2 regions of the Paenibacillus sp. FSL H8-0168 genome follow, and region 1 is predicted to be linked to the other one. Evidence: predicted binding sites of a transcription regulator. Region 1 holds the regulator's gene; the other holds the start of a gene.
The links. Region 1 encodes Rex, which represses fermentation and respiration genes when NADH is low (regulators of the CRP and FNR family bind a similar motif). Its sites were predicted from a motif close to TTGTGAAATATTTCACAA; they were not measured.
Positions count from the first base shown of each region.

Region 1 (4,769 bases):
TTGCGTTTACGTTCTTGCCCAGCACCTACGGCCAAGCCACCACGCGCATGCATGAGCATTAACAAGCCGCTGAGCATCACGCCAGCAACTAGAAGAGGGATAATATTCACCCCAATAAAAACGAGAAATATAATAGTCACCGGCACTATGCCGATTAATGTTTCCTTGATCCATCTAGGCATTAGGCCATACCCCCATTTGCTGAGATTGACGTGGCAATACGATAAACTTGGTCGCTTTACCTTCGCTGAGTCGGATATAGACATTGTTCGAATCCATGTCGGTATCAGCTTTGATACCCGTCTTTTTCTTTTTCATCTGCTCAACTGTAGATGAAATTTGAGTATACTTTTTATTTTCCATCGCTTCGGCTACAGGAAACATAGCCTCAGACCACCATTGATTCAGTGCTGAATTGGAACGATCTTCAATATCTAGCTTAATGGTACGGCTACCAATGATGGTTTGTCCTTTTTGCTTAACCACATCGACTAATCCGGCCACATCCGCCTGCGGTTTGAGATCTAGTTTCAATACAACCTGATCCTGTTTAATATCTATTTGAGCGCTTGTCACGCCTGGATATTGAGAAACCAGTTTTTCCAGAGGGCTTTGCATTGTAACCTGACGGTAAATGAACCATCCCCCAAATAGCAGCAAAGCTGCCAAAACTGCCGCCACAACGATAGGAACTGCACGCAATTTCAAACAACATCCTCCTCTCAAAATGTAAAACACAGAAGAAACGGGACGAATGTCAACAAACAACCAAATTGCATGATCTTACAGCGATCAGCAATTCTTTTTTCTATCATTTTTGTCTATCACTTATAAAATATAGTATATCATAACGTATATCTAATATCGAAGGCAATGTGTGGAGGAGTTGTGATGAGGCAAAATCTTTGGTTAAGGTGGAGGCGAGACGCTGAGCGTAGGATTTGATCTTACGATCGCTGTTGCCACCCGATTTTTCTCGATTTTATTCTTACGGAGAAAATCCGGCGGTAAAGGCGAACGCTCCGCTTCTCCAGATTCAAATCCTCCACTCCGTACTGCCCGCCATAAAGATGAATTTTCCCTAGGAGAGAAGATGGATAGGTAAAGATGCTTCACTGGTTTTCAGCCCATTTTACGACATAGCAAGACTAAAAGACGTAAATACGATTTCCATCGCATTTACGTCTTTTTCTTGAGTTTTCAATTATTTACTAGTCATTCATTCCACATCTGCTAATCCTCAACCAGCTCAGTTATTGGGCAAAGTATATTTCACACCTGTCGCTACCCCATCTGAGAAACGATAAAAGCTGTAGTAATGATGACTTCCATCATCGTAAAACAACTGCCACACATATTCGCCATTGAACACACTCGGCTGAAGCCTTACAATTTTTGCACCTGGAAGCTGCTGTTGAATTATTGCCGTCATTTTTTGCTCATCGACTCCATTCTTCAGCAGTTCGGTGTGAACACCGCTATTATCTGCGGCAGGTACGTTAGGTTGTCCTTCCACTTTTTGAAAAGGAACCCACACCATTATATTTTCATTCTGTGCATTTTTCCCTTGAACCACCCAATATACCTGATCCCACACAGACTTCCATGTTTGAGTCGTGCTAACCAGACCACCTGATTGCTTGGCCTTAATGATAGCGGCATTTTTCTCAGCCACCTGGCCTTGAGTAACATAGGAATAATACCAGAAAATGCTGACCAGGATCAGTATTACGGCCAAAATGGCGACCGCTATCCACTTTTTCTTATTTTTCAAACCCGTGCTTCCTCTCTAAGGGGATGTGACACCTGAATTAGCGCGACAGCAGCCCTTCAAAGGCGGCTTGTGCCTCATGTTTGATGCGTTCCTCGTCCATAGTCAGGCATTCGCCGTTTTTCACAACCTGACGACCGTCTACCCATACGTGAACCACGTCTTTGGCGCTTGCTGAGTATACCGCATGGGAAATAAGATCTGTACGCGGCAAGAAATGTGCCTGATTCAGATCCAGCGCGATAAAGTCAGCCTTGTTGCCTGCTGCCAACGCTCCTACTTCTTTTAAACCAATTGACTTTGCACCGTATTCTGTTGCCAGACGCAGCGCTTCACTCGCAGGAACTGCCGTAGGGTCACCAGATACACCCTTGTGAATAAGTGCTGCCAGACGCATTTCCTCGAACATATCCAGGTTATTATTACTGGCAGGACCATCCGTTCCGAGAGAAACGGTAACCCCTGCACGCAGCAATTCAGGCACTCTTGCCACACCACTTGCCAGCTTCAAGTTGCTACCTGGGTTGTGCGAAACCGCTACACCACGTTCAGCCAGTAAAGCTATTTCTTCGTCATTCAAATGAACGCCATGGGCAACAAGCGAAGGACGGGAGAAAAAGCCAAGCTTATCCAAGTGTGCAACTGGACGCAAACCGTAGTCACGTACGTTTTGCTCCACTTCGGCGATCGTCTCAGACATGTGCGTATGCAGCGGCAAATCCAGATCATGCGCAGCTTGTACGAATTTTTCAATAAACGCAGGTGGACAGGTGTATGGCGCATGCGGTGACATCATCGTTGTAATACGCCCGTCTGCTTTACCATGCCAGTTACGCGCAAAAGTTACGGCCTCAGCCAGCTTGATTCGCTGTTCTTCCTCCGAACATAGTCCAATTGCTCCACGCATCAGACTTGCACGAATACCTGACTCTTCAGCCACACGAGCCACCTCATCCATATGATCGTACATGTCCAGGAAGGTCGTTGTACCACCTTTCAGCATTTCCAGCACAGACAACGACGTACCCCAGTACACATCCGTAGATGTAAACTTGGCTTCCATAGGCCACATTTTTTCCTGAAGCCATACCTGAAGTGCCAAGTCATCTCCATGCCCACGCAGCAGAGACATCGCCGCATGACCATGAGTATTAATCAGACCAGGTAAAAACAAAAGCCCCTTACCATCGATCGCTTCCGTCTCTTCCTCACCCGAAGGCAATGTCTCGCCAATGTAAGTAATGCGGCTATCTTCTACAATCATAGTACCATGGATTACCCCAGCTTCTGGTCCATTTACGGCAAAAGAGCCGTTTTTAATCATCCATTTATTCACTGTCATATTGTGTTTCTTCCTTTCCGTCCTCCAAATAATAAGCGAGGCTAAGCAAATCAGTTGTAAAGTCTGTGGCATGAATCCGAATGTTGGCCGGTGCCTTGAGAGTAGTCGGTGCAAAGTTCAGGATCGCTCCAATTCCGCTCTCAATAAGCCTGTCAGCCACGTGCTGTGCTTCAAAATCAGGTACGGTAATAATCCCGATTCGAATGTTTTTTTCTCTCACAGTCGCTTCCAGTTCATCCATCGGTTGCACGACCAATGTATTGATCTTGGTCCCTACCTTATCCGGAAACGCATCAAATACCGCTACAATCTTCATATTGTCTTTTAAATAAGCGTTATAATTCGAAAGGGCTTGCCCCAGATTACCCGCTCCGACCAATACTACATTAATTTGCTGATCGATTTTCAGGATATGGCGTATTTTCTCAATTAGATAAGAAACATCATAACCGATACCCTTCCGACCAAAATCTCCAAAATAGGCGAGATCTTTACGGATTTGGGCCGGGTTCAAATCTAGCCTCTGTCCCAACTCTTGAGAAGAGACCGTAGCCACCTCCCGTTTGTGAAGTGCATTCAGATAACGTAAATATACGGGTAACCTCCGTACGACAGCCTCTGAAATTTTATCTGATTTCATACTTGCTCCCCCTAATTGTAACGAACATACTTAGTGTCCGTCCGTTATGCCTCGGTCTCCGGGGCGGATTGGAGCCATTCGGCGATGCGGGGCACCATTTGCTCCGATGGCATATGCTCCATTTTTGGTCCCGGTAACGAGTACAAAAAGTGCTTTCCGTAATAGGATTCGATCACACGCGTATCGTAAACGATAACGACCCCGTGGTCGCTCGCTGTACGAACCAACCGACCAAATCCCTGTTTGAAGCGAATGACCGCTTGTGGTACAGACAGCTTCATAAATGGATTCTTCTTCTGCTGCTGGAGCAGCTCGCTTTTTGCCTCCAGCAACGGGTGATTCGGCGGTTGAAATGGCAAGCGAACAATGGCTAGACAAGTCAGAGCCTTCCCCGGAATATCGACGCCTTCCCAGAAGCTGCTGGTTCCCAGCAATACAGAAGCTTTGGCTTCCTGAAAACGGCGGGTTAGCTTGCTGCGACTCCCACTGTCCACTCCTTGTCCCAGCACAGTAATTTCGCTGGATGCTAAGGCCTCTTTGAGCGGCTCATACACTTGCCGGAGCATCCGATAGGAAGTAAACAGAACGAGCATTCTCCCCCGCGTCGCCTGAGCAGTCGCTCCTAGAGAGCTAACGAGCATATCTACAAAGTGTGCATCTCCTACACTGCCCTTCACGCTTGGGAAATCCCGTGGAATGACCAGCAACACCTGATCCCTGTAATTAAAGGGTGACGGGAGCTGCGAAGTCATCAGCCGCTCTTGATCTGCGGCCTCCTGCAAGCCAAGCTGATCGATCATGTACTGAAACGACTTATCTACCGATAAGGTAGCAGACGTCAGAATGATGCTTCTTTTTTTGTCAAAAAACATTTCTTTCAACTGGCGGCTCACATCGACGGGCACTGCATAAAATTGTAATGATTTACTGCGGAATTGCCCACTCGCTTCTAGCCAGTATACGGTTGTTTCATCATCGAGTCGCATAAAAAAGCGCAAATTTTCTCGAATCCCCGC
Region 1 is NZ_CP151948.1:3,370,909-3,375,677, forward strand. It holds gene MHI21_RS14865 (AAA family ATPase) at 1-182, opposite strand, end outside; gene MHI21_RS14870 (hypothetical protein) at 175-708, opposite strand; gene MHI21_RS14875 (DUF5590 domain-containing protein) at 1,250-1,774, opposite strand; gene MHI21_RS14880 (amidohydrolase) at 1,812-3,113, opposite strand; gene MHI21_RS14885 (redox-sensing transcriptional repressor Rex) at 3,100-3,753, opposite strand; gene dinG (ATP-dependent DNA helicase DinG) at 3,798-4,769, opposite strand, start outside.

Region 2 (4,769 bases), 160 kb from region 1:
GCAGGCTGTGAACGATCTCATCCTCTCTAAATCTTTCGACAACGGTATGATTTGTGCTTCCGAGCAAGCGGTTATTATCGAAGAGCCAATCTTCGAACAAGTGAAAAAATTGATGATCGCTAACGGCTGCTATTTTGTAAATAAAGAAGAAGCAGCTAAGCTCACTCAAGGAGCTATGAATGTCGAGAAATGTGCAGTGAACCCAGCTATCGTCGGGCAGTCTGCTGTGAAAATTGCTGAAATGAGTGGTATCACAGTACCAGCAGGAACTAAAATTTTGGTCGCTGAGATTGAAGGGGTAGGAACAAAATTCCCATTGTCTGCGGAAAAATTGAGTCCTGTATTGGCTTGCTATAAAGTAAAAAATGCAGAACAAGGTATTCAACGCGCTGCTGAAGTCGTGGAATTCGGGGGCATGGGCCACTCGTCCGCTATTCATTCGAACGATGAGGACGTTATCGCTCGCTTCGCAAACCGTCTGCAAACAGGACGTATCATTGTAAATGCACCTTCCACACATGGTGCGATTGGCGACATTTACAACACCAACCTTCCTTCGTTGACACTCGGTTGCGGTTCGTACGGTCGTAACTCGACTTCGTCGAACGTATCGGCAGTCAATTTGATTAATGTGAAAAGGGTGGCGAAACGGACGGTGAATATGCAATGGTTCAAAGTACCTTCCAAAATCTATTTTGAGAAAAATTCGACACAGTATCTTGCTAAAATGCCTGATATCACACGTGTAGCCATTATCACGGACCCTATGATGGTACAACTGGGATATGTAGATCGTGTTATTCATTATCTGCATCAACGCCAAACACCAGTAGCTATCGAAGTGTTCTCTGAAGTAGAGCCAGATCCATCGACAGTTACGGTAGAACGTGGTACTGAAATGATGAGACGTTTCCAACCGGATTGCATCATCGCACTGGGCGGCGGTTCGCCAATGGATGCGGCTAAAGGCATGTGGATGTTCTATGAATATCCAGATACTGATTTCAATAACTTAAAACAAAAATTCATGGATATCCGTAAACGGATTTACAAGTACCCACGTTTGGGTCAAAAAGCACAATTTGTAGCTATCCCTACAACCTCGGGTACAGGGTCCGAAGTTACATCGTTCGCAGTAATTACGGACAAAAACCTGGGCAACACGAAGTACCCGCTGGCTGACTATGAGTTGACTCCTGATGTGGCAATTATTGACCCAGTGTTTGTATATTCGCTGCCTAAAACAGCTGTAGCGGACACAGGTATGGACGTTCTGACACATGCTATCGAGGCTTACGTGTCCGTAATGGCTAATGACTACACAGACGGTCTGGCGATTAAAGCCATTCAATTGGTATTCCAATACCTGGAACAATCGGCTCTGACCGGTGATAAGCTGGCTCGTGAAAAAATGCATAATGCTTCCACACTTGCTGGTATGGCGTTTGCTAATGCATTCTTGGGCATTAACCACAGTCTTGCACATAAATGGGGTGGACAATACCACACAGCGCATGGCCGCACGAATGCCATTTTGATGCCGCACGTCATTCGCTATAATGCGAAAAAACCGACAAAATTTGCTTCGTTCCCTAAATATTCGCACTTTGTTGCGGATGAGCGTTATGCAGAAATTGCGCGCATACTGGGACTGCCTGCACGTACCACCGAAGAAGGGGTTAACAGCTTGATCGAAGCGATCCGTAAGATGAACAAAACACTTGGTATCGAGGAATCGTTCCAACAAATCGGTTTCGATGCGAAGGATTTCGAATCACGTGTAGACTATCTGGCTGACCGCGCTTTTGAAGATCAATGTACAACTGCGAATCCGAAGTTGCCGCTGGTTACTGAGTTGGCTGATGTCTATCGCAATGCCTTCTACGGACGTTTTGACCAATAATATAATAGGTACGAAGAGGCTTGTGAAAAAGCATTTTCTCGTTCAATACCCATGCAGGCTCTCTATATAGAGGGCCTGTTGGTTTGGGAAGGGAGGTGAACGGCAAGGCTAAGGATATAGGCGTGAAGCTAGGGAAAATAAAGTGATAAAAATCACTCATATTGTGATTTTTATCACATACTACACTCTATCATTATTCTACAATAAGGGTGTAAGAAAGGTCCCGACACTGAGCGTAAGGCATCGGTGAACAGGCCGGGCTCAAGAAATAGCTTTATCGTGAAAAAAATCACAAGTCCGGAAGACCAAACAATTTGGAGGGATTTACATGTCGGTGATTGAGAGAGAATTACAAGAGCAACAATCTGGCTGGAGAGGTTTTAAAAAAGGCAAATGGACTAAAGAAGTTAACGTCAACGATTTTATTGAAACTAATATCTTACCTTATGTTGGCAATGAAGAATTTTTGGTTGGTCCTACCGCCAACACAACTGCATTGTGGGATATTGTATCCGATCTTACCAAAAAAGAGTTGGCAAACGGCGGCGTGCTTGATGTAGACGTGAATACGCCATCCACTATTATTTCACATAAACCGGGTTATCTAGACCGGGATAAAGAGCAAATTGTCGGTGTACAAACAGATGCTCCATTCAAACGCTCTTTGCAGCCGTTTGGTGGAATTCGGATGATGATCGACGCTTGTAAAGCCTATGGGTTTGAAGTACCAGAAAGTATCATTGATATTTTCACTCATATTCGTAAAACTCACAACCAAGGTGTATTTGATGCTTATACAGATGAAATGAGAGCAGCCCGTAAAGCTGGTATCATTACTGGTCTGCCTGATGCATACGGTCGTGGTCGTATTATCGGTGACTATCGTCGTGTAGCTTTGTATGGTGCAGACTTCTTGATCCAAGATAAAAAGCTGCAACTGAAAAGCCTTGAAGTTGATTCCATGGAAGAAGACGTAATTCGTCTGCGTGAGGAAATTTCCGAACAAATTCGTGCTTTGAATGAACTGAAACAAATGGCTGCTGAGCACGGTTTTGATATTTCAAAACCTGCTAACAATGCGAAAGAAGCTTTCCAATGGGTATATTTTGGATATCTTGCAGCAATCAAAGAACAAAATGGTGCAGCAATGTCCTTAGGACGTGTATCTTCCTTCCTTGATATTTACTCTCAACGTGATATGGAAGAGGGTACAATGACAGAAGAACAAGCTCAAGAACTGGTCGATCATTTTGTTATGAAATTGCGTATTGTTAAGTTCTTGCGCACACCTGACTATAATGAACTATTCAGTGGAGATCCAACTTGGGTTACTGAGTCCATTGGTGGTATGTCCGTAACTGGAGAAACTCGGGTAACTAAAAACAGCTTCCGTTTCCTGCACACCCTCTACAATCTGGGACCTGCACCGGAGCCGAACCTGACTGTACTGTGGTCGGAAAAATTGCCTGAAGGCTTCAAAAAATATTGTGCGAAAGTTTCTATTGAAACTAGCTCCATTCAGTACGAAAATGACGATCTGATGCGTCCAATTTATGGAGACGATTATGGTATTGCTTGTTGTGTATCGGCAATGAAAATCGGTAAGCAAATGCAATTCTTTGGTGCTCGTGCCAACTTGGCTAAAGCTCTGCTGTATGCAATTAACGGTGGTAAAGATGAAAAATCTGGCGTTCAAGTAGGGCCTGAATTCCCAGCCATTACAGGTGAAGTTCTGGATTATGAAGAAGTGTTGAGCCGCTTCAAACCTATGATGGAATGGTTGGCAAAACTGTACATGAACACTTTGAATGTTATTCACTACATGCATGATAAATATAGCTACGAACGCATTGAAATGGCGTTGCATGATCGTGATATTCTCCGTACCATGGCTTGTGGTATTGCGGGTCTGTCAGTTGCTACCGACTCCTTGAGTGCCATTAAATTTGCAAAAGTTAAACCAATCCGTAACGAAAAAGGGATTGCCGTTGACTTTGAAATCGAAGGCGAATATCCTTGCTATGGTAACAACGATGACCGTGTAGATAACATCGCTGTGGAACTGGTAGAAAGCTTCATGAGCATGATTCGCAAGCATAAAGCTTATCGTAATGCGGTTCCTACTCAATCTGTACTGACTATTACTTCCAACGTGGTGTACGGTAAGAAAACAGGTACAACACCAGATGGACGTAAAGCAGGCGAACCGTTTGCACCAGGGGCAAACCCAATGCACGGCCGTGATAAAAAAGGTGCTTTGGCATCTCTGAGTTCCGTAGCCAAATTGCCTTATGAACACAGTCTGGATGGTATCTCGAACACCTTCTCCATCGTGCCTAAAGCACTGGGTAAAGAAGAAGAAACACGCAAAACAAACCTTGTTTCGATGATGGATGGCTACTTTGGAAGCCACGCACATCATCTGAATGTCAATGTGTTTGCTCGCGAACAACTGTTGGATGCAATGGAGCACCCAGAAAACTATCCACAGCTTACGATTCGTGTTTCCGGCTATGCCGTTAACTTTATCAAGCTGACTCGTGAACAACAATTGGATGTTATTAACCGTACTTTCCACGGTACAATGTAAATAAGTATTACAATGACGCACGCATAGCGGATGCGGGAAGGATGATGCAACATGTTGAAAGGTCACATACACTCATTGGAAACCTTCGGGACCGTCGATGGTCCCGGCATCCGCTTCGTGCTCTTTATGCAAGGATGCTTGTTGAAATGTCAATATTGCCATAACCCGGACACTTGGGCCTTGAATGAAGGTAATCCGATGACGTTGGAGGAGGTATTGGCTGAGATTGAGCCGTATTTAGCCTATTACCGTTCTTCAGGAGGCGGATTGACCGTA
Region 2 is NZ_CP151948.1:3,529,213-3,533,981, reverse strand. It holds gene adhE (bifunctional acetaldehyde-CoA/alcohol dehydrogenase) at 1-1,903, shown strand, start outside; gene pflB (formate C-acetyltransferase) at 2,232-4,493, shown strand; gene pflA (pyruvate formate-lyase-activating protein) at 4,545-4,769, shown strand, end outside.
Region 2: the regulator Rex is predicted to act here: its motif matches at 2,181-2,198, upstream of pflB (formate C-acetyltransferase).